Regions from separate parts of the Mesobacillus sp. AQ2 genome, predicted to be linked through region 1. Evidence: riboswitches for the same ligand, from Rfam matches in the RefSeq annotation. Region 1 holds a riboswitch; each other region holds the start of a gene.
The links. A riboswitch is a leader RNA that binds a small molecule or an ion and turns the genes downstream of it on or off. The one in region 1 is predicted to bind S-adenosylmethionine.
Positions count from the first base shown of each region.

Region 2: linked by a shared signal. The riboswitch ahead of QNH36_RS19770 (methionine ABC transporter ATP-binding protein) and the one ahead of QNH36_RS12370 (methionine biosynthesis PLP-dependent protein) in region 1 are both predicted to bind S-adenosylmethionine.
Region 3: linked by a shared signal. The riboswitch ahead of QNH36_RS20825 (O-acetylhomoserine aminocarboxypropyltransferase/cysteine synthase family protein) and the one ahead of QNH36_RS12370 (methionine biosynthesis PLP-dependent protein) in region 1 are both predicted to bind S-adenosylmethionine.

Region 1 is NZ_CP126080.1:2,460,865-2,469,074, reverse strand. Features, by position in the region: gene QNH36_RS12380 (carbon starvation CstA family protein) at 1-1,031, opposite strand, end outside; gene QNH36_RS12375 (M4 family metallopeptidase) at 1,540-3,171, shown strand; SAM riboswitch class I at 3,568-3,677, shown strand; gene QNH36_RS12370 (methionine biosynthesis PLP-dependent protein) at 3,833-4,948, shown strand; gene metC (cystathionine beta-lyase) at 4,945-6,129, shown strand; gene QNH36_RS12360 (bifunctional homocysteine S-methyltransferase/methylenetetrahydrofolate reductase) at 6,126-7,988, shown strand; gene metH (methionine synthase) at 7,969-8,210, shown strand, end outside.
Region 2 is NZ_CP126080.1:3,929,546-3,937,755, reverse strand. Features, by position in the region: gene QNH36_RS19795 (hypothetical protein) at 148-282, shown strand; gene QNH36_RS19790 (M20 family metallopeptidase) at 380-1,588, opposite strand; gene QNH36_RS19785 (hypothetical protein) at 1,644-2,024, shown strand; gene QNH36_RS19780 (MetQ/NlpA family ABC transporter substrate-binding protein) at 2,413-3,249, opposite strand; gene QNH36_RS19775 (methionine ABC transporter permease) at 3,265-3,915, opposite strand; gene QNH36_RS19770 (methionine ABC transporter ATP-binding protein) at 3,905-4,936, opposite strand; SAM riboswitch class I at 5,022-5,125, opposite strand; SAM riboswitch class I at 5,215-5,318, opposite strand; gene map (type I methionyl aminopeptidase) at 5,494-6,237, opposite strand; gene QNH36_RS19760 (ZIP family metal transporter) at 6,492-7,307, shown strand; gene QNH36_RS19755 (ABC transporter permease) at 7,570-8,210, shown strand, end outside.
Region 3 is NZ_CP126080.1:4,126,013-4,134,222, forward strand. Features, by position in the region: gene QNH36_RS24010 (YuzK family famiily protein) at 205-357, opposite strand; gene QNH36_RS20805 (carboxymuconolactone decarboxylase family protein) at 624-995, opposite strand; gene QNH36_RS20810 (MetQ/NlpA family ABC transporter substrate-binding protein) at 1,099-1,932, opposite strand; gene QNH36_RS20815 (methionine ABC transporter permease) at 1,947-2,615, opposite strand; gene QNH36_RS20820 (methionine ABC transporter ATP-binding protein) at 2,608-3,633, opposite strand; SAM riboswitch class I at 3,888-4,002, opposite strand; gene QNH36_RS20825 (O-acetylhomoserine aminocarboxypropyltransferase/cysteine synthase family protein) at 4,114-5,430, opposite strand; SAM riboswitch class I at 5,513-5,615, opposite strand; gene QNH36_RS20830 (hypothetical protein) at 5,700-6,041, opposite strand; gene QNH36_RS20835 (MFS transporter) at 6,224-7,489, opposite strand; gene QNH36_RS20840 (thioredoxin family protein) at 7,683-7,994, opposite strand; gene QNH36_RS20845 (toprim domain-containing protein) at 8,000-8,210, opposite strand, start outside.

The DNA.
Region 1 (8,210 bases):
CCTGCATAGCCAACAAAGCGGGCGTCAGTTTCTTTTTCCAGTTGCTTTGATGATGTCCCTGAAGAAACAAGTCCATGGAATCCAGAAATGGCTCCGCAAGCAATCGTAATGAACAATAATGGAAACCAGGACACATCCGTTGCCGCTGCATTCATTGCTGGAGCAGTAACATCAGGCTGAAGAAAAACAAGGCCTGCATATAAGATGAATAAGCCTACAACCAACTGATGTGAATTGATATAATCACGAGGCTGCAGAAGCTTCCAGACCGGCAGAGTTGAAGCAATGTAAACATAAACCATCAGGACAATTATCCATACAAAGAATGCCATTGATACGCCGCTTAAACCGAACATTACGGTATTGTCGGCACCGCCGAAGTATTTCACTAGATCGATTTGCAATGCTGGAACACGACTGGCAAGAACGGCTGCTCCATACATGACGGCAAGTGCAACCAAGGAAGGCAGAAGCATCCCTTTTTTCTTTTTATAAACAGCATAGCCAATCCAGATTGCAAGCGGGATTTGCAGGAATATTGACAGGACGCTTGCGGGAAAGCTGACAAATAAGTTGGCTATTACCCATGCAAAAACGGCGTTGACCATCAAAACAAGAATTAAAATAATGAATAAGAACATGATTTTTGCACGTTTGCCAATCAGTTTGTTTGTGATTGTACCTACTGATTGCCCCTTATTCCTGACAGATAGGACCAGAGTTCCAAAGTCGTGCACACCTGCTGCAAAGACGGTACCTAAGGTTACCCACAAGAATGCAGGCAGCCAACCCCAATATACGGCGATTGCCGGCCCTACAATTGGTGCGGCTCCGGCCACAGAAGTGAAATGGTGACCCCACAAAATCATTTTCTTTGTCGGCACAAAATCGACTCCGTCAGAATATTGGTGTGCCGGTGTGACGTAGTTTGGATCAAGGCGGTAAATCTTTTCAGCTACCCACTTAGAATAGAAGCGATAGCCAATCGCAAACACAATCATTCCGATTACAGCTAACCATAAAGAATTCATTCATGTAACCCTCCCTTTTTGTGAGTTGGTACTACAACTTAATAATAAAAATATATTAGTTGATTAGTCAATAAATTCTGACTTCTTTTTCCGGAAATATCCTCTGTTATATTCTAACGTTGTTTTTCTCCTGTTGATTATAGTGGAAAGCTTAAAGATTCCTCCGAAAATATAAACTCTTTTTTATCCTGCATGGGCAGGTTCGAGGATGCAAATTCAATGTTCTTCGAGCTTAGCTGGTCAGAGGAAACCTGGCAGGAGTAAACCCTCTTAGAAAGCTCAGGGCACGACCCCGAAAATTGGAACGCCTTGAACGAAAATCTCCTGTCTTGCCATTTTTTAAAATAGGAAGTTTCCTGTCAAAGCTTCAACACCTCCCCTAAAATTTTCCCAACATAATGGTTCGACATTTTTAGACTTAATTATTGTAATCTTCAGATAACTAGAGTATAACTATGATAATCTACTAATTTCTAGTAGCTAGAATTTGATTTTAGGAGGAGTTTATTTGAAGAAGAAAGTCGTTTCATTAAGTTTAACAGCAAGCTTGGCCTTGAGCGGATTGGTTGCAGCTTCGGGCTTTGCAGCACCTTCGGAAGATTCAGCATCCAAGAAGTTCACAAAGAGCCATGGAACACAAGAGTTTGTTGCAGGCAAACTTACAAACCCATCCGATAAAGCAGCTAAGGATGTTGTTCTTGGCTATTTGAAAGCTTCTAAAGGTAAATATAGCCTTAGTGCCAATGATAGTTTCATAGTCAAATCACAGGAAGCAGATCAGCTTGGCGGAGATGTAGTCCGCCTGCAGCAAGTATACAATGGTGTACCTGTTTGGGGAGCTAACCAGGCAGCAAGAGTGGATGAAGCTGGAGTCCTTCAAGTCTTCAGTGGTACTGTCAGCAAAGGATTGGGCGAAAAACTGGTAAAGGCTTCAAATAAGAAGTCACAGAGAGACGCCATCGCAACAGCCGAAAAAGATCTTGGCTTCAAACCAGATTACGAAGCAGCTCCATCTGCTGAATTGGTTGTTTATCCTGCAGAGGATCAGGCTGTGTATGCCTATCATGTAACATTGAACTTCCTCAGTCCGGAACCAGGCAATTACCAGTACTTTATCAATGCAGTAACAGGCGAAATTATCAATAAGTACAATGCGATTCATACTGCCGGCAAAACCAATCCATCTTTAACTGGTACAAATACCGTTGGATCTGGTGTCGGAGTACTGGGTGACCAGAAATCATTGAACACTCTACTTTCAAATGGTTCTTATTACCTGCAGGACAATACTCGTGGAAACGGCGTTTTCACATACGATGCTAAAAACCGTCAACTAACTCCTGGTACCCTTTGGGCCGATGCGGACAATAATTTGAATGCATCATATGATCGTGCAGCAGTGGATGCTCACTATTATGCAGGTCTGACATATGATTACTATAAAAACAAGTTTGGCCGGAATTCGTATGACAACAAAGGAGCAGCACTGAAATCCACAGTTCACTATGGCAGAAGTTACAACAATGCTTTCTGGAACGGACAGCAAATGGTTTACGGGGACGGTGATGGCACAACCTTCATCCCTCTTTCCGGAGGTCTTGATGTTGTGGCGCATGAATTGACTCACGCTGTGACAGATTTCAGTTCTGATCTGGTTTACCAGTACGAATCAGGCGCACTGAACGAAGCGATTTCCGATATCTTCGGCACACTCGCTGAATTCCATGACAACAGAAATCCTGATTTCGAAATCGGCGAGGACATCTACACACCTAACACGGCTGGTGACGCGCTGCGCTCAATGAGCGACCCAACTAAATACGGCGACCCTGATCACTATTCCAAGCGTTATACTGGAACTTCTGATAATGGCGGAGTCCACACAAACAGCGGAATTATCAACAAAGCAGCCTACCTTCTTAGCCAGGGCGGCACACATTACGGTGTGACGGTTTCAGGAGTCGGTACTGAAAAAATGGGTGCAATCTTCTATCGTGCAAACACAGTTTATTACACATCTTCAACAAACTTCAGCCAGGCACGTGCAGGAGCTGTACAAGCTGCTAAAGACCTTTATGGGTCAACTTCTCCAGAGGTCGATGCAGTCAATAAAGCTTTTGAAGCAGTAGGAATAAATTAATAGCTTGATATTCAGTCAGACTGGCTCTTGTTTTAAGAGAGCCAGTCTTTGTTATGTATCTCTTTTGAAATGCAGTTACTTTCCGATTGAGGTCAAAGCCGCATTGGTGCCCTCTTTTAAAGATATCCTGAACTTTTGGTCACCCATAACCACTTGTGGTGCTCATTTTTATAGAATTGCTGAATTTTAGGTTACCAATCCTCCCTGTTATCCCTCATAATCCTCCAATTAAGACAAAATCCTTTTTGTGATACAAGTCATAATCGATAAACGCTTTTGATGGTCATCATACCGCCGTGATTTTCCCCCAATTACTTCACCGCTTTAAATAAATGATTGACAATCTTCTATAACAGCGTTAATATTTAGAGAAATTTAATAATTCAATTTTATTTAATCTTATCGAGAGAAGCTGAGGGTCCTGGCCCTATGAAGCTTCAGCAACCTTCAACATTGTTGAAAAGGTGCTAATTCCAGCAAGTTTTTAAAAACTTGGCAGATAAGAAGTTGGCTGATATTTTAAAAGTCTTCTTCTTTAGAAGGCTTTTTTGTTTTTAATTTTTATTTTCGCAATTACGCTGGTAGTTTACTAGTTTAAATGCGAGGATTTAAAACAAACATTGCCTCCTGCCTCCTGCCGAAAAATTAAGGAGTGAGTATATTGGTGAAAATTGATACGAAGTTAGCACAGCTTGGCAATCGAAGTGAATCTGCAACTGGTGCAGTCAATCCTCCTATTTATTTAACAACAGCGTACCGTCACGAAGGGATCGGCCAGTCCAGCGGTTATGATTATGTTCGCACCGGCAACCCGACTCGCGAAATTTTGGAAAAGGCGATTGCCGATCTTGAAGAAGGTGACCGAGGATATGCCTGCAGCTCGGGAATGGCGGCAATTTGGACGATTCTTACGTTATTCCAGTCTGGAGATGAATGGATTGTCTCAAAAGATTTGTACGGAGGTACTTACAGACTACTTGAGCAGGGGTTCAAAAAGTGGGGATTACATAGTACGTATGCGGACATGTCGAATTTAAATGAAATCAAACAAGCCATCAACCAAAATACGAAGGCGCTGTTTGTGGAAACGCCGACAAATCCGTTGATGGAACTGGCTGATATCCAGGCCATTGCGGAGATTGCCAAAGAGAACGGGATACTGCTGATCGTGGATAATACCTTCTACACTCCCCTTCTCCAAAAGCCTTTGACTTCAGGCGCAGATATTGTGATCCACAGTGCCACGAAATATCTTGGCGGCCATAATGATGTGCTTGCAGGTTTGATTGTTGCGAGGGGTGAAAAAATTTGTGATTCCCTCTCCCTGCATCATAATGGGGGCGGAGCGGTGTTGAGCCCTTTCGATTCCTGGCTACTTCTGCGCGGCATGAAGACATTGTCATTAAGGATGGAGCGGCATGAGCGGAATGCCAGAGCACTGGTTGAATTCTTGGAGAATCATGATTCTGTAAAGGATGTCCTTTATCCAGGCAGAGGCGGAATGATTTCATTCCGAGTACAGTCTCCTGCCATCGTCAATCCATTTTTGAAAAATCTATCCACAATCACTTTTGCTGAGAGTCTTGGAGGCGTTGAAAGTTTCATTACCTACCCGGCTACTCAGACACATGCGGATATACCTGCAGAAGTCCGTGAAAAAACAGGTGTTTGTGATAGGCTCCTGCGATTCTCTGTTGGAATTGAGAATCACGAAGATTTAATTGATGATCTGGAAGCGGCTTTTAAAAAGGCATATGAGGAGGCTAAAGTTAAATGAGCCAACCATATACCTTCGAAACCCAGCTGCTGCATAATAGATATAAGGTGGATCCTGCAACTGGCGGAGTGAGTGTTCCAATCCAGCATGCTTCTACCTACCATCAGCCTTCGATTGATCACTTTGGAAAATATGATTACAGCCGCAGCCTCAACCCTACCAGGGAAGCACTCGAGGATATAATCGCTGAATTGGAGGGCGGTGTAAGAGGATTTGCCTTTTCATCAGGAATGGCTGCGATTTCAACTGCATTTATGCTGCTTTCGCAGGGAGATCATGTGGTCATCACCGAGGATGTTTATGGTGGTACATACAGAATGGTAACACAGGTTCTGAATCGTTTTGGAATTGAACATACGTTTGTGGACATGACAGACCTGGATGCCGTGGAACAGGCTGTCCGCCCTAACACTGCATTGCTGTATGCAGAAACACCTTCCAACCCGTTGTTAAAAATAACGGATATTCGTGCACTTAGCTCAATTGCCAAAAAGCACGGAGCATATACTTTTGTGGACAATACCTTCATGACTCCCTACCTGCAGCGGCCATTGGATTTAGGAGCCGATATCGTGCTTCATAGCGCCACAAAGTTTCTGTCCGGCCACAGTGATACCGTTGCTGGCCTGGCTGTTGTAAAGGATGAGCAATTGGCAAACAGGCTATATTCACTTCAGAACTCCTTCGGCGCGGTCCTCGGAGTCCAGGATGCCTGGCTGGTGATGAGAGGAATTAAGACATTATCTGTAAGAATGAACCAATCCCAGGACAGTGCTAGAAAGATTGCACAATTTCTAAAAGGCCAGCCTTTGATCAAAAATGTATTTTATCCTGGACTGGCAAGTCATTCACAGTCGGATCTTCAATCCCAGCAGGCGGGTGGTCCAGGAGCTGTCCTTTCATTTGAGTTTGGAAATGAAGGCCTCCTTCCTGGATTTATTGATTCCGTTAAGTTACCGGTTTTTGCAGTCAGCCTTGGGGCTGTAGAGTCTATCCTCTCTTATCCTGCAAAAATGTCACACGCAGCGATGCCGCCGGAGGAACGCAAGCTAAGAGGAATAGGTGATGGTCTTCTCAGGCTTTCAGTGGGGCTTGAAAACGCTGATGACTTGATTTCTGATTTCCAACAGGCTTTGTACGGATTAGAAACGGCAGCTGCATATAGGGAGGGATTATCATGAGTTTCCTGAAACGTATGGAAAATGAAATTTTGATAGCGGATGGTGCAATCGGTACCCTACTCCATTCCTACGGAGCAGGTACCTGTTTCGAAGAGTTGAATCTCTCTCAGCCAGAAGCGATTGTAAAAATCCATAAAGCCTATATGAACGCTGGAGCCGACCTGATCCAGACAAATACTTATGCTGCCAATTATATAAAACTCGAAAGATATGGACTTGAAGACCAGGTGAAGGAAATCAACAGCGCTGCCGTCCGGCTCGCGCGTCAGGCTGCTGGAAGCGAAGCATATGTCCTTGGCACGATGGGAGGCAATCGCGGAATCAGGCCCTCGGCCATCCCCATCGAAGAGATCAGGAGAAGCTTCAGGGAGCAGCTCTATTGCCTGCTTCTTGAAGGCGTGGACGGACTGTTGCTTGAAACTTTTTACGATATGGAAGAAATCGAGACAGTACTTGAAATTGCCAGAAAGGAAACAGATTTGCCGATCATTGCCCAGGTGTCTCTCCAGGAAATTGGCATCATGCAAGACCAGACCCCTCTTCAGGAAGTTTTCGATAGACTGGAGGAGCTAGGTGCCGATATTGTCGGGCTTAATTGCAGATTAGGTCCCCACCATATGATTTCAAGCCTTGAACAAATTGAGCTTCCGGCAAAAGCGTTCTTATCTGCGTATCCAAATGCTGGTTTGCCAGCTTACACAGATGGAAAATTCCATTATGAGGGAGACCCAGAATATTTCAGGAAATCCGCCCGCAGCTTCCGTGATCAGGGCGTCAGGTTAATTGGCGGCTGTTGCGGAACCACCCCTCAACATATTGAAGCATTAGCTGATGAGTTAAAAGGATTACAGCCAATAACGGATAAGCAAATAGCCGCGAAAAAAACCAGAGTTTTGGTCGCTCCAGTAGATGTTAAAAGGCCAGAAGCTCCACTTCATGATTTAGTAAAAGAACGTCCTTCTGTGATTGTCGAGCTGGATTCTCCGCGGAAACTTGATACGACCCGCTTTTTTGAAGGTGCGAAAGCTTTAAAAGAAACAGGAATCGATGCCCTGACACTGGCGGATAATTCACTTGCATCACCAAGAATTTCAAATGCCGCTATCGGCCATCTGGTAAAAGAAAAGATAGGAATGCGGCCGCTCGTGCACCTGACTTGCCGTGATCGAAACATTATAGGGCTGCAGTCGCATTTAATGGGGCTGCATACCCTTGGCCTTCATGATGTCTTGGCGGTTACCGGAGACCCCGCCCGTGTGGGTGATTTTCCCGGAGCCTCTTCTGTTTTTGATGTTTCTTCCTTTGAATTAATAGAGATGATCAAACAGTTCAATTCAGGACTCTCCTACTCTGGTAAAGATTTAGGCCAAAAAGGCGCCTTTTCCATCGGTGCTGCCTTCAATCCAAATGTGCGTTCCATTGATAAGGCTGTCTTGAGGATGGAAAAGAAAATCAAAGCCGGTGCAGATTATTTTATTACCCAGCCGGTCTACTCAGAAAAGATGCTTTTGGCAGTCCATGAAGCCACAAGGCATTTGGATACACCGGTCTATATTGGACTGATGCCGCTTACGAGCAGCAGGAATGCAGAATTTCTCCATAATGAGGTTCCTGGCATCAAGATTTCACAGGAAATACTCGAAACGATGGCGAAATTCAATAATGAACCCCTTCAATCCAAGAAAGAAGGCATTGCTATCACGAAGGGTTTGATTGAGGCTGCAGCTGAACTATTCAACGGAATCTATTTAATCACCCCTTTCATGAACTATGAAATGACTGTCGAATTATCTGGATATGCCAATGAATACAGCAGCCTTCTAAAGAGGAGGAAACAAAATGTCAACCTTGTTAATTGAGCAGATGAAACAAAAAATCCTCATCATGGATGGTGCAATGGGAACGATGCTCCAGCAGGCTGATCTTTCCGCAGATGATTTTGGCGGTGAAGAATTCGAAGGCTGTAATGAAATCCTGAATCTTTCTGCACCCGAAGTGATTGAACATATACATCGTGAATATTTCGCTGCCGGTGCAGATATCGTAGAAACCAATACATTCGGTGCCACCAGTCTGGTCCT
Region 2 (8,210 bases), 1.5 Mb from region 1:
ATACTTACAGTTCACAAGTCAATGGAATTTTTAGTATTTTTAGAATTAAAGGAAAGCAATTCGCGGCAAGGACTTCTTCAGGAGTTTTGCTAACGGCGGTTCAGATTGCATCCGATAGAGGGAGTTTTGATTTCACGAGAGAATCTGATGACGATCGAACAAGCAAAAGCAATATTGAAAAATCCAGAGCTGGGACGACATTTGACAAGAGAAGAAATGGAGGCGATTGATTTCTTAATCAGCGTCGCCAAAGCAAGAGAACAGTGCTTCTGTTCCTTTTGATAGGTATCGATCAGGCTGGTAACTTAAAACATACCATAAGACCCTTGCGCAAGGGCAAAGGTCTTCTTTCAATAGTGGGCAAGTATAAGGAAACAGGTTATTGTTTGTTTTCCGCTGCTTTCCTCAGCTCGAACTCAGCTTTGATATCTGTCAATAGTTCCTGGTCTGTAAATAATTGTAAAGCTGTCAGAGCAAGAGCTTTTGCTCCCTTTAGCAAGGCTTCGTCTCCCTCTGGTGAAGCTGCAGCTTCCCTGAAGGGAACAGTGTGGGCCACGAGATTATCAGGGCCTATCTTGATATAAGGGTGAATGGTTGGAACGACCTGGCTGATATTACCTGCATCGGTAGAGCCAATTCCCTCCCTTTCATTGGCTGCAACGTTCTCCCCAAGGTCTTGAATCACATTTTTAAAGACTTCATTATACCGATCATTCAATAGCAAATTATCGACTTTATTTTGGAAGGCGATAACATTCAGCTTTGCACCAGTTGCAAGGGCTGCACCTTCTGCAACAGCCTTTACGCGCTGGGTGACATCATTCAATCGGCTTCGGGTGGCTGCGCGGAGGAAGAATCTGGCTTTGGCATATTCAGGAATGATGTTCGGTGCATCCCCTCCATGGGTGATGATGCCGTGAATCCGAACATCATCCGTCAGCTGCTGTCTCAATGCATTGATTCCGTTGAACAGCTGGATCACAGCATCCAGAGCGTTTATACCTTCATGAGGAGAAGCCGCTGCATGGGCGGGCTTTCCGATAAATTCAAAGTCGAGAGGATCCACAGCAAGCGAGGTTGATGTCAATCTGGTCTGTCCTGAAGGGTGCAGCATCAAAGCCGCATCGATTCCCTCAACAAGGCCATGCTTTACAAAGCTTCCTTTCGCGCTCCCATTTGGTCCGCCTTCTTCGGCAGGCGTTCCAAAAACGACTGCTTCACCGCCAGTTTCATCCAATACTTTGCTTAGCGCGATCGCTGCGGCGACACTGGTTGTGCCTATGATATTATGTCCGCAGGCATGGCCAATCCCAGGCAGGGCATCATACTCTGCCAAAAAGGCGATGGATGGTCCCGGTTTTTCAGACCTTTTGCGAGCAACAAAGGAGGTTTCGTGTCCTGCTACCGCCTTTTCAACTTCAAAACCTTCATCTTCTAAAATATTGATAAGCCGTGCGGAAGCGAAAAACTCCTCATTGCCGATTTCCGGGCGTGCGTGAATTTCATGGCTGGTCGTTAAGTAAAGATATTGGTTCAGTTCCACGTTTTCTGTAATGATATCTTTAAGTGACTTTACTGATGTTGACATCCTGATTCCTCCTTTAAACTTTCATAAAAATAGTGAGTAACAGGGGCATCCCCTTTTGAAAGCTATTAACTTCAGTCCCAAGCCTGCTGGTCTTTCCCGAAAAGCGATGGCTTCCGCAATCATGATCGCAGAATATTCAAAGCTGCGCCCGAAAAGCGAAGGCTTCTGGAATTACGGTCGCAGAACAGTCAAAGCTGCGCCTGAAAAGCGAAGGCATCTGCAATTACAGTCGCAGAACAGTCAAAGCTGCGCCCGAAAAGCGATGGCTTCCGCAAACTTGGTCGCAGAACGACCAAAGCTGCGCCCGAAAAGTGATGGCTTCAGCAATCATGGTCACAGAACCAGTCAAAGCTGCGTCCGAAAAGTGACGGCTTCCGTAATCTTGGTCGCAGAACGACCAGAGCTGCGCCCGAAAAGTGATGGCTTCCGCAATTAGGGTCGCAGAACAATCGAAGGTGTGCCCGAAAATCGGTGGCTTCCGCAATTACGGTAGCAGAACAACCAAAGCTGCGCCCGAAAAGTGATGGCTTCCGCAATCTTGGTCGCAGAACGACCAAAGCTGCGCCCGAAAAGCGATGGCTTCAGCAATCATGGTCGCAGAACAGTCAAAGCTGCGCCCGAAAAGCGATGGCTTCCGCAATCTTGGTCGCAGAACGACCAAAGCTGCGCCCGAAAAGTGATGGCTTCAGCAATCTTGGTCGCAGAACGACCAAAGCTGCGCCCGAAAAGCACTGGCATTCACAATTACGGTCGCAGAACAGTAAAAGCTGGGCCCGAAAATCGGTGACTTCAAGAATGACGGACGCATTAAATGAGATTTCTTCTTACCATCCAATCTCACTGAGCGGCACAAAGGTAGGGAGGGTGTTTCCTTTGTATTCTTTTTCGATGAATTCTTTTGTGTCATCCTCCTGGTAAAGTTCAGCTAATTTTTTCAAAGCTTCATTGTCCTTATCTTCTTCGCGGACAGCAATGATATTGATATATGGAGTGGCAGTGGCACTTTCAAGGAAGATGGCATCCTTCTTTGGTGTTAGTCCTGCATCAACCGCGATTCCGTTGTTGATGATCGATGCGGCTACATCCGGCAATACCCTTGGTGTCTGGCCGGCAACCAGCGGCACAAGTTCAAGATTCTTTGGATTTTCAACGATTTTATCGAGGGCGCCAATTCCGTCGAAGCCTTCCTCAAGCTTGATGAGCCCAGCTTCCTGGAGTAAAAGAAGTCCTCTTCCCATATTTGTCGCTTCATTTGCAAGAGCAATCTTCCCGCCTTCAGGAATGTCTTTCACTTCTTTATATTTTTCAGAGTAAATACCCATTGGAGCAATCATTGTGGTTGCGATTGGAACAAGGTCAAGATTATGTTCTTTGATGAAAGCGTCAAAATAAGAAACGGTCTGGAATGAGTTTGCATCCAATTCGCCTTCTGCAAGCGCAAGGTTCGGCTGGACATAGTCCGAGAAAGTGACGATTTCGACGTCAATTCCTTCTTTTTCTGCCTTTTTGGCGACAAAATCCCATACACGGTGATCTGTTCCGCTGACGCCAAGCTTTACTTTGACAGTCTCTCCGCCTTTCGCTGATGATGAGGAGCTCGAGCATGCTGTGCTGATTAATGCCAGACTAAGTACGATCAATGCTAGTAAAAGTTTTTTCATTTTTGATTCCTCCTGTTATCTTCTTCTGATTTTTTTAGCTGAAATATTTCCAAGGGATTGGAGCCCCTGTACCATGACTATCAAAATACCAACGGTGATGAACATTGTCTGGGTATCAAACCGCTGGTATCCGTATGTAATCGCGAGGTCGCCCAAGCCGCCTCCTCCGATTGCTCCGGCCATTGCCGATGCACCGATCAATCCGACCGTTGCAATCGTGAAAGCAAGAATGAGTGAACTCATAGCTTCTGGAAGAATGAATTTGAATACAATCTGCCATGGAGTGGCACCCATTGATTCAGCGGCTTCGATAACTCCTGGATCCACTTCCAACAAAGAATTCTCTACCAATCTTGCAATATACGGTCCTGCATAAAAGACAAGCGGGACGACGGCAGCGGCCGTACCAATTGATGTGCCGACAATCAGCCGGGTCAGCGGAATGATTGCGACCAGCAGGATGATGAATGGCACTGATCGGAATACGTTGATGACACTGTTAAGTACATTGAAGACAGGTGCATTTTCTAGCAAATGGCCTTTTCTCGTCACGACAAGCGCAATTCCAAGGGGAACTCCAAGGACTGCCGAAAACAGCAGGGAGAACGCGACCATTTGCAGTGTTTCAATTAATGCCTGGATGATTTGTTCTGAATTAACTAGCATGTGCGGTCACTTCCTTTATGTTGACTTTTTGCTGATTGATAAAATTAAGAGCCCTTAAAATTTCTTTATCACTTCCCTGGAACTCGACAATCAGGTTGCCGAATGGAATTCCCTGAAGCTCGGTGATATTTCCAAACAGAACATTGACATGGATATCAAAATTCTTTGACAGCTGTGACAGCAGCGGCTCGCCTGCTGACTCACCGACGAAGTTGATCCTAAATACCTTTTGAAGCCCCGAATGTCCTTTGATGATTCTGCGGACGGAATCTGGAATATTGTCATTCATGATGGTGCTGACAAAATTTCTGGCTGTTACTGTTTTGGGAGCTGAAAAAACTTCAAATACTGAGCCTTCCTCAATGATTTTACCTTCCTCGATGACCGCCACCCGGTCACAGATTTCCCTGATGACAGACATTTCGTGGGTAATGATTAATATCGTGATGTTGTACTCCTTGTTGATTTTTTTCAAAAGCTGAAGAATCGAACTTGTAGTCTGCGGATCCAGGGCCGAAGTTGCTTCATCACAAAGCAGGATCTTTGGCTGGGTTGCCAGCGCACGGGCAATGCCGATTCGCTGTTTTTGTCCGCCTGAAAGCTGGTCCGGATAATTGTCCGCCTTATCAGCGAGACCTACAAAGTCGAGGAGCTGATAAACCCGCTCTTTGATTTTCGCCTTCGGAACCTTACCGAGGACAAGCGGCATTGCGACATTTTCAAATACGGTCTTGGAGTTCAAAAGATTGAAATGCTGGAACACCATCCCGATATTCCTTTTAACCTCACGGACTTCTTTAAGTGAAAGGGAAGTCATGTCGCAGCCATCGACAATCACCCGGCCGGATGTCGGGCGTTCCAACAGATTCACACAGCGGATCAGTGAACTTTTTCCTGCTCCGCTAAAACCAATGACCCCAAATATCTCTCCTTCTTTGATTTCCAGATCAATTCCATTAAGTGCCGGTACCTTTTTCCCGCGGCTTTCATAAACTTTCTCCACTTGTTCAAATGTAATCAACAGTCTTCCTCCTTTGTAGATAATAAAAAAACCTCTTCCAGGAAACAGGAAGAGGCATGCCGCAACGAATGCAGGACAAGATCTCTTCTTATCTCCCAAGCTATTGCTTGCTGGATTTGGCACAGTCCTCAATGTGAGTCCGCTGCCGAGGCTTCATAGGGCCAGTCCCTCCGCCTCTCTTGATAAGAAAGTCTCGATATTAATTTGTAGATGGGGATTATTGGAAAATAAAAAGTCCCCTTCAGAAAGAAGAGGACATGAATTAAAAAGTCGGCCTCTTCTTATCTGTCAAGCTCACGCTTGCTGGATTTGGCACAGTCATCCATAGGAGTCCGCTGCCGAGGTGTCATAGGGCCAGTCCCTCAACCTCTCTTGATAAGAAGTAACGAATATTGAGTTGTAAATCTTGTTTATTACTTTACTGCGTCACAGATAATGTGTCAATCATTTTGTGGGAATTTTTTTAGAAACACGAAAAATAGGAATTTAGTATTAAATGGCAGAGAGCCGATAAAAATACAAAAACCCCTGCATCGGCAAGGGGTTCAAGTGGAATTTTATCTGGTAATAACGATAGGTCCATTTTTAGTGAGGATGATTGTATGTTCACATTGTGCAACAAAGCTGCTTTCCGTGACATAAGTCCACTCATCATGTTCGTATTGGAAAACTTCTTCCTCACCAGTGGAGATGAATGGCTCAAAAGCGATGACCATTCCTTCTTTCAATAGCTCGTCATCCCATGGCTCATTATAGTTGTAGATGTGATCGGGAGCTTCATGGATGGTCCGCCCGATTCCATGTCCTGTAAGGTTTTTAATTACATTAAGTCCGTTTTTCCGCGCAGTCGCCATAACCGCCTTGCCCAGTCCGCTTTTCTTCGATCCGGGTTTCGCCTTTTTCAAGCCTGCTTCAAAAGCCTCAACAGCTGTTTCGCATATCTTCGTTAAAATCGGATCACCTTGGCCAACGACAAAGGAGATTCCTGTATCGGCAAAATAACCATTTTTTGATCCGGAAACATCGATATTAACGATATCACCTTCTTTAATGACTCGGCTCCCTGGAATCCCGTGGGCTACTTCTTCATTCACACTGATGCAAGTGTACCCTGGGAAATTGTATTCGCCTTTCGGAGCAGAAATCGCTCCATTCTCTTCAAACATGGCGCCTGCCAGTTCGTCGAGTTCCTTTGTGGTTATTCCGGGTACTGTCTTTTGCACCAATTCCTCCCGTATCATGCCGACAATCATGCCAATTTCTTTTAACCCGTTAAAATCTTCTTCTGTTTTTGCAATCATGATTTAATTCCCTTCCATGTATGAACTATTTTATTAGCGTATCCCTTTTTTTCGTGAAAATCCATTCATCTGGCTCAGTGCCTTCAGATAAAAATAAATAGGATTGGAATTACGTATTGAATGTAGTAATCTTGAAAAAACAAACTTAGCCGTCTGATTTATGCTGAACAAGATATATTCACCACTTCATAATCCATATAATACATTAAAATGAGTTACATTAGATTACAGAGCAAGTCTTAGGAGGAAAAAAGATGCTTGATTTTTTCATGGGTTTCCATCCGGTTGTCCAGGCGCTGATTGGGACTTTGTTTACCTGGGGAATGACTGCTTTGGGCGCTGCTTTAGTATTTACAACGAAAAATCCAAACCAAAAGTTTTTGGATAGTATGATGGGTCTCGCGGCAGGAGTTATGATTGCTGCAAGTTTCTGGTCACTACTTGCTCCTGCGATTGAGATGGGTGAGGGAGGAAGCCTGCCGAGCTGGATGCCTGCTGCGACTGGTTTTCTTTTAGGCGGGTTGTTCTTAATGGTCGTAGATAAATTGATGCCCCATTTACATCCTAATTTATCAATGGAAAAAGCTGAGGGAATCCATCCCGAAAAGAAAAGACGAAGTACTTTGATGGTCTTGGCCATTACCTTGCACAACATCCCCGAAGGTCTCGCGGTCGGAGTGGCTTTCGGAGCTGCAGCTGCAGGCTTTCCTTCGGCTTCGCTTATGGGCGCGATTGCGCTTGCAATAGGAATCGGTATCCAGAACTTCCCGGAAGGTGTCGCAGTATCGATGCCACTTCGGCAAGTAGGAATGTCAAGAAAGAAAAGCTTCATGTACGGCCAGTTTTCAGGCATGGTCGAACCAGTTGCCGCAATGATTGGAGCAGCCGCTGTCATGTTCATCCAGCCACTTCTGCCGTATGCGCTAAGCTTTGCAGCCGGAGCGATGATTTTCGTGGTAGCCGAAGAAGTAATCCCTGGATCCCAGGAAAACGGCAACAGCGATTTGGCATCATTAAGCCTCATGTTTGGATTCGCCATCATGATGATCCTCGACGTGGCATTAGGATAAAAACTGGATAAAAAGCTGAGAAAACTGTGCACCGGACTGAACCATTAGTCTGGTGCACAGTTTTTTTATATTAAGGACAACTTAAAATCTTCGCCTCCCGAAAAAATGAAAACGATAACAATGTGATGGTATCAATATTTTGGCCGATTTTTCCAAAACTAAAAAATTGGTACCATAAGCAAAATTCGATGGCTTATAAATGTAAGCCCTTTTTTTTATGATGAAGATACAAGAAAGACAAAGCAGCCAAGGTGGTGAAGAAATGGAAGTCAAGATAGAACAGCCAGTCGAACAACAAGTTACTGACACCATTATCGAAAAGGCAACAAAAAAAGAAAAATACCAAAAAATCAAAAAGACAATCATTTCACAAAAGTATTTGCAGACGATGGCGCTTCTGGGTGTAGTATGGATGTTCATCTTTAACTATATCCCAATGTATGGGCTGATCATCGCGTTCAAGGAATATAGCATCATCAAGACGATTTCGGAGGCACCATGGGTTGGATTGATGCAGTTTAAGGAATTCCTGCAGGATGAGAATTTCTGGATTGTCCTCAAAAATACCCTGGGAATCAGCTTGATTAAATTGATTATCGGTTTCCCGCTCCCAATCATTTTTGCTCTTTTGCTTAATGAACTAACATCTATGAAGCTAAAGAAAGCGGTTCAGACAATTTCTTACTTGCCGCATTTTATTTCATGGGTTGTACTTGGAGGCATCTTGACTACATGGCTGGCGGATATCGGTGTCATCAATGATATTTTGCTAGGTTTAGGGTTGATCAGTGAACGGACGAATTTCCTGGCTGAGCCGGATAACTTCTGGGGGATTGTCATTCTCTCGGATATTTGGAAAGAACTTGGATGGTCAGCAATCATCTATCTGGCAGCTATTGCTGG
Region 3 (8,210 bases), 1.7 Mb from region 1:
CAAAATAACGAGCGTTTCTTGGCAGCTTTCCCACCTACCGCCTCAAACCTGTCAAAATAACAGGTTGAACAGGGAGATCCAGTCCCATCTCTCGACAAGCCTAATTTTCTAGTTTCAAACATCTTCATTCTTAACATAAATAATAAAGAAACCAGTGCAAAAAATACACTGGTTCCATTTTTCTTCTATTATATATCCCATCGCTTACGAGTGGATTTTTCTATCCAGGTCAGCGACCATCCGTTGGCTTTTGATATAATCTTGCTCTCGTTTTCTTTCGACTTCCATTCTTGCGTCATGGTTCATGCTGTAGACCTCGTAACTAATTCCATGGGCTCCATGCATCGCTTTTTCCATTTCACTTGTGTAGTTCAGTTTTAGCTGACTAATAGTGAATCATCCCTTCGGTTTTTCGCTTTTAACAAAGCGTTTTTTTGTTATTGCAATGGTAACACCTTTTGTTTACCACTTTCAAAGCGTTTAAAACCGTTAATTTTTGGATGTAATGGAATGTGGAGTCCTATGGAGGGTTCACCTCTGTCATTCTTAGAATACTGGCAATATCCTCCCAAATGAAGCCTTTCCTGTTAGCCAGCAGTCAATTAATCTGACTACAACAGCTTTTACTGCTTCAAAGTATTCAATTCTGCCATTGCTTCCTGAACAAGCGTGACTGCCTGGCTCATGGCCGCCCCGCCGCCAAAAGCCGCTGTCACACCAACCGCTTCCAAAATTTGTTCTTCAGTGGCTCCCTGATCCAGGCAGCCTTTTAAATGGTAAATGATGCAGTATTCGTCCTGGGAATACAAAGAAATCCCCAGCGCGATTAACTGCTTTTCTTTTTGTGTCAATGTCCCTTCCTGAAAACATACTTCTGTAAATGCGTTATAATGTCTTGCAAGCTCCGGCATTTTTTGCGTAAAAACGCCCAATCCCTGTTTATATTCATGAAGAGCTGCTTCTGTTGAATTCCGAGGTTCATAATGATGCTCCATTACCTACCACTCCAATCTACTTTTTTCTCGGTTAGTATGTTAAATTTCAGAGCGGGTTATGCGGCAAAAAGAAAAGCAGGCTATTCGCCTGCTTTCCAAAGGTTTATTCTTTTACTGGCACGACTGCACCATCATATTTTTCAAGGATAAAGTCCTGGATTTCTTTAGAATGAAGGACTTCTACAAGCGCTTTGATTGCCGGCTTGTCTGCATCGCCTTCACGAACGGCAATGACGTTCACGTAAGGAGAATCACTTTCTTCAATAGCGATAGAATCCTTCAGTGGGTTCAATCCAGCGTCAATCGCGTAGTTTGAGTTGATTAGAACAGCGTCGCCTTCACCATTGTTAAAAATCTGTGGAAGCAATGCTGCTTCGTATTCTGTATCGAACTTCAAGTCTTTAGGGTTTTCTGCGATATCGTCAATTGTTGCTTTTACTTTTTCCACGCCGTCTTTAAGAGTGATCAGGCCCTCTTTTTCAAGCATTGTCAAAATACGGCCATGGTCTGCTACTGAACTGCTCATGATGATATGCGCACCTTTTGGCAGGTCCTCAAGAGTTGTGTAGTCTTTAGAATAAACACCGATTGGCTCGATGTGGATTCCACCCGCATTTTCAAACTTATAGCCGTTTTCAGCCATTTGTGACTCAAGGTAAGGGATGTGCTGGAAGTAGTTCGCATCAAGTTCTCCTGAATCTAACGCCTGGTTTGGAACAACATAGTCATTGAAAGTCTTGATTTCCATTTCAAATCCTTTTTCTTCAAGAAGCGGTTTTGCCTCTTCCAGAATTTCAGCATGAGGTACGTTTGAAGCACCCACTATGATTTTTTTGCTTTCTCCCTTGCCGCCTTCTGTTTTTTCCTCAGATGATCCGCAAGCAGCAAGTCCTGCTGTTAAAACTAATACTAAAAGTGCTAATAGCCATTTTTTCAATTTCAATCTCTCCTTTATCTTTTGTCTAATTTTCTTGTAATGGAATCTCCAACAATCTGGATTAAAAATACGATAATCAAGATAATGATGGTCGCCATCAGCGTGACATCATTCCGGCTCCTTTGGAATCCTTCCATGTAGGCGAGGTTTCCGAGACCGCCTGCGCCGATGACTCCAGCCATCGCCGTGTAACTTACAAGCGCAATTGCTGTGACTGTGATGCCTGACACCAAGGCAGGCATTGATTCCGGAAGCAGAACCTTCCAGATTACGGTCGTCGTTTTTGCTCCCATAGATTTTGCTGCTTCAATGACTCCCTTATCAATCTCACGCAAGCCGATTTCAACCATCCTTGCGTAAAACGGCGCTGAACCGATAATCAGCGCTGGCAACGCGGCATTTTCGCCAATCATTGATCCAACGATGAATTTTGTAAAAGGAATCAGCAGGACAATCAAAATGATGAATGGAATCGACCTGAAAATATTTACCACTGCGCTTAGTACGACATTAACCGGTTTGTTTTCCCATATATTGCCCTTTGAGGTCAAGAAGAGCAACAATCCAAGAATGGCTCCAATTATGAAGGTAGCAACAACGGAAATGGCACTCATGTATAGTGTCTCAATTGTCGCCTCCCACATGCGGTCCCAGTTAACATTCGGGAATAAAGTTTCAGCCATTCGAAATCACCTCCACGCCGACTTCATGCTGGCCGATAAATTCAATCGCACGGGCCAATTCTTCCTCTTCACCATCAAGATGGATGAACAAGGTTCCATATGAACCGTTTTGTGTCTGAGAAATTTTCCCCTGCACAATATTGACCGTGATGGAAAATTTGCGGATTAGATTGGTGATGAGCGGCTGCTCGGCACCTTCGCCTACGAATGTCAGCTGGATGACCCGTCCATGCGGATATCGCTCCAGTAAATGGTCTACCGTTTCCTTTGTTTCCTCCGGTTCAGTCACCTGCTGGACAAACCTTTTCGTAATTGGCTGCTGCGGGTTCTTGAACACATCCAATACTGGTCCAGTCTCAACGATGTTTCCGCCCTCCATGACCGCAACCCGGTGACAAATCTTACGGATGACATGCATTTCATGAGTGATCAGGACAATGGTAAGTCCCAATCTCTTATTGATATCAACGAGAAGATCCAGGATCTGGTCGGTCGTTTGCGGATCAAGCGCTGACGTCGCTTCATCACCGAGAAGAACTTTTGGATTATTCGCCAGTGCCCTGGCGATACCGACTCTCTGCTTCTGCCCGCCGCTTAATTGTGAGGGATAAGCATCGCCGCGTCCCTCAAGACCGACAAGCGTGATCAATTCTTTTACCCTCTTGTCCCTCTCTGATTTCGGCACTCCTGCGATCTCAAGAGGGAAGGCTATGTTATCGGCAACCGTCCTTGACCAGAGTAGGTTGAAATGCTGGAAAATCATGCTGATTTCCTGTCTTGCTTTCCTTAATTCCGCACCCTTGATCCTTGAAACTTCCCTGCCTGCCACAACGACAGAACCTGAAGTTGGGATTTCAAGACCATTCAACATGCGGATCAATGTACTTTTACCTGCGCCGCTATATCCAATGACGCCAAAGATTTCGCCTTCTTTCACTTCAAGGTTGACATCATCTACCGCTTTGACTTCGCCTTTTTTTGAAGGATAAATCTTTCTGGCTTTTTTTATCGTGATCAATTGACTCCCCCTCTTTTGCAACAACCATATTCTTAACTCAAAAAACCGTTTAATTTCCATCCTAATCAGAAGGTTATCAATCTAGTTTCCCATTCCCTGCCGGTAAAAATTCAAACTTCAGGTAAAATGGATGCACCTTCCTGGAATAATATGCTCTTGTAAAACTCACGTTAGAACTGAACATGGTCGATTCTGGCATTAAAAAAGCCTTTCTGCAAATAAGCAGAAAGGCATAATAATTGGCTGTATCCTTTCTCTCATCTGCCAAAGCCATCAGCTTTGAGTGAATTGGCACCGTTTCAGATAAGCAAGCTTACTGACGGTTGCCGGGTTTCATCGGGCACTTCCCTCCACCTCTCTTGATAAGAGTACGCTATTAAATTTTAAAATCGGTTTTTAGTTACGAATGTGATTGTAGCACGGAACAAAAATGGGTGTCAATAAAATTATTTTCAAATACCTTTTGGAAGGTACTGGATATTAGGTTCTTGCCGTGACCCCTGGTACTCCAGTAGCTTTTTCAATTGCCTGCTCCAGGTCTTCGATGATGTCATCAACGTTTTCAATACCGACAGAAAGACGGAGTAAATCTTCTGGAACCCCCGCTGCCTTAAGCCCTTCTGAATCAAGCTGCTGATGGGTGGTGCTTGCAGGGTGGATGACCAGGCTCTTCGCGTCGCCGACATTCGCAACATGGGACCAAAGCGTCAATGAGTTAATCAGTTTTGCTCCAGCTTCCCTGCCTCCCTCGATGCCAAATACTACAACTGACCCTGCACCTTTTGGAAGGTATCGATCTGCCAATTGCTTATCCGGGTGAGAGTCATGCCCAGGGTAGGTGACCCAGGTAACAGCAGGATGTGTTTCCAGGTAGTCTACTATTTTAATCGTATTGACTACATGCTCTTTCATGCGTACATGCAATGTTTCGATTCCAAGATTGAATTGGAAAGCACTCTGCGGGCTGATGGCCGGACCAAGGTCGCGAAGCAGCTGAACCCTGGCCTTTACTATATAGGCTGCAGCCCCTATCGCTTCACTATAAACAATGTCATGGTAACTGGAGTCTGGCTCATTGAAACCAGGGAACTTCGGGGATCTCCAATCAAACTTGCCTCCATCCACAATGATTCCGCCCATGACTGTGCCGTTGCCTAAAAGCCACTTGGTAGCCGAGTGTATTACGATGTCTGCGCCGTGTTCAATCGGCCGGCATAGATATGGAGTGGCAAATGTGTTATCAATGATCAACGGAATCCCAGCTTCATGGGCAACATCGGCAACTGCTTCAATGTCCAAGACCCTGAGACTTGGATTTCCGATTGTTTCCGCATAAACCGCCTTCGTTTTTGGTGTGATCGCCTTCCTGAAATTCTCCGGGTCTTCAGGATCCACAAGGTGGACATTAATTCCATATTTCGGCAAGGTTACAGCAAATAAATTATACGTCCCTCCGTACAGATTAGAGGCTGCAACGATTTCATCCCCTGCATGGGCAATATTCAGAATCGCCATCGTGATTGCCGACATCCCGCTTGATAAGGCAAGAGCACCTACTCCTCCTTCAAGCAGGGCGACTTTTTCTTCCAGGGCTGTCACGGTTGGGTTGTGGATTCGCGAGTAAATGTAACCAGGTTCCTTGAGTGCGAACAAATCGGCTGCATGATCCGTGTTTTCAAATTGGAATGCATTGCTTGAGTAAATTGGCACAGCCCTTGCCCCAGTCACCGGGTCTGGTGATTGTCCTCCGTGGACACCGATTGTTTCGATTCTGTAGTTTTTTTGCTCATTTGCCATCTCCATCTCTCCTATCATAAAAATAAAATGGAAAGGTGATACAAAAAACCCACTTCCTAAGAAGAGGGCCATTTATCATCTCTCCTTATCTTTTCAGAGTCTACACTCTGCAGGAATTAGCACCGTGTTTAATAACCGGTTGCCGGGCTTCATCGGGCCAGTCCCTCCGCCTCTCTGGATAAGAATATTCAGTTCGTTTTTATTGCGTTAAAGTGATAATATCATTTCCATGCATTTAAAGTCAATATATTACGATTTTTCTGAATAAATCAAGCGGAAAGCGGTCTTGCAAGGTAGAAAATGGACTCAAGGACCAACAAATCTCTGAACGGGCCGTCTTCTACGGTATAATATCCCCATCTGAGGCCTTGCCTCAGTTTGAATTCTCCTTTCAACAGCCCGGCAATGCTGGCTTCACTTCCTTTGATTGTAATCTGGAATTGAGAATTGAGATTGCTTGTTAGGAGTTCCACTCGTCCCCCTTTGAATACAAGGTATACTTCTTCCTTTTCTGACTCTAATTTCAAACAAAGATCCAGCTTTTTGATCAATTGCAGTATATGAGCCTTACCGCCAACTTCATTCGCAAAAAGTTCAATAGATTCCCGCATGCCGCTCAACTCCCTCACATACATAATTCTTTTTCGTAAGGAAAAAACCTGTTGGAATCCTTCGACAAATACTTCGTTAATAAGCGGTTAACAACATACAAACATAGAAAAAAGACAATAACGAATGATATTTCGCCATTGTCTTTCATTTCCCGAGAAATATATCCAAAGAAATACAGTAATCAAGCGGTCTTGGTGGCTGAGATGGCGGATTTTGTTTTGTCCATCGCCTTGAAGACAAAGAAGAAGTAAGTTGATCCTACTAAATAAATACCTGCTGTGATGGTGAAAACCGCCGCATATCCCCAATAGGAGCCATATTTCAAAACGATTCCCGTCGAAACCGGTCCCATAATCGCCCATCCAAGGTTAAATACCATTTGATTCACAGAGTTGGCCAATCCTTTCATCGAATCATCAACCTTCGACATCATTAGCGACATTTGAATTGGATTCCCTGCGTTCATGAGGGCTTGTCGAAATAAAAAGCCAAGGGCAGCAAGCCAGAAATGCTGAGTGTAAGCAGTAAGCAGCAAAAACGGGAGGGAGAGCATTTGCAGGACAACGATTGCTTTCACTTCCCCAAGCCTGCGCACAACCATCGGACCAATGATCATGGCTGCTGCAGTTGCTCCCTGTCCAAGTGAAATGACCAGGCCAATCAGTGAATTTGATGCCATGAACCGATCAGCAAAATAAAGATTCAAGTAAGGGATGACCAGTCCAGCACCGAAGCCGATCATCAACTGTGCGACCGCAAATAGAATGATGATTTTAAGGCTCGCTTTATGAGGGATTCCTCTTTTAAAATCCATGAACTTTCTGTCTGTCTGGTTTTCTATCCGTACTTCCTTAAGTCGGAAAATAGGAAGAAGTGCGGCCAGAAACAGTGCTGAACCAGCGACCAATGTGAAACGGATACTCTCCAGTTCAGGGAGGAATAAAGAAAACACATCTGTAAGGATTCCGCCCAAAAGGCTTCCGACAACATTGGCTGCTGTCATCGCTGCAAAATGTATGCTGAAGATATGCACGCGCTGTTCAGGTTGGGAGTTTTCTGCCAGCCACGGAATGATGGAAACCTGGATAAAAGCGGACGCAAGACCAGTACCAAATGAAAACAATATCAGTAGTTCCTGACTCTCAACCATACTCCGTGTAAATAAAATGATTCCAGTCGAGAATGCTCCAAACAGCATCAGCTTTTTCCGGCTAGCCCTGTCGCTCATAACGCCTGCCGGAATGAGTACCAGTGCCGTGGAAAGAAACGTCATTGAAATCACTTTCCCGTTTACCAGTTCATTGAATCCCAGCTCTCGTATGTAAAAATTATAAATCACCATAAAGATCCCTAGACCGATTTGGGTGAGGATGTTTGCCAGGAAGGTCAATTTTATATTGCGATTATAACTTTTGATTTGGTCTGCCCACTCTTGATAAAGAGCCATTTTTTTATTTCGCCCCTCGGTTATTTCGATAATCTAAATATAAACCGTTTGGCATGAAATGTAAATATTTTTCAGTGTTGCCTTTCGCCGCTTAGGAGACCATATAATTCGGAACTGGGGATTGGGTGTTAGAGCCTTTATCTTCGGCCAAAACCTGATTAGCGCAAAAAAAAAACGGCCAAGCCGTTTATATTTACCCTTTCAACTCTTTCAATTTTTCAAAGAGATACGGAACTGATTGAAAAGCATAGATTTTCTCCTGTACCTCCCCATTTTCTAATACAATCAGACATGGTACACTTTCTATTTCAAATCGTCCTGCCATTTCAGGCAGGAAATTCAAATCGGCTTTCCCCGATGGGAGGTCAGGCAGGAGTTGTTCAATCACTGTCAGCATTTTGCTTGCTACCTGACAGGTTCCGCACATTGGTGTATAAAAGTATAGGTAACCCGTTTGTTTTTCTGCGAGGAATGTTTCCATGTCCGTCCTGGTCCAGTCTTCCATTAAAGTCATCCTTTTTCTAAGTACTCTGCATGAACATCAATATTTGCTCCGATTAAAACAGTAGCAAGGTGATTTTCAGGTGCGGTTGCCACTTCCCGGTACATCCTGTCAATGTACAGATGGTTCGCCTCAGGAAATTCCCTTTTAAATTGCTTCCTCAGCTTTTCGCCTGATGCGTCTGCATCTACGAGGATATAGACATCTTTATCAAAAAGC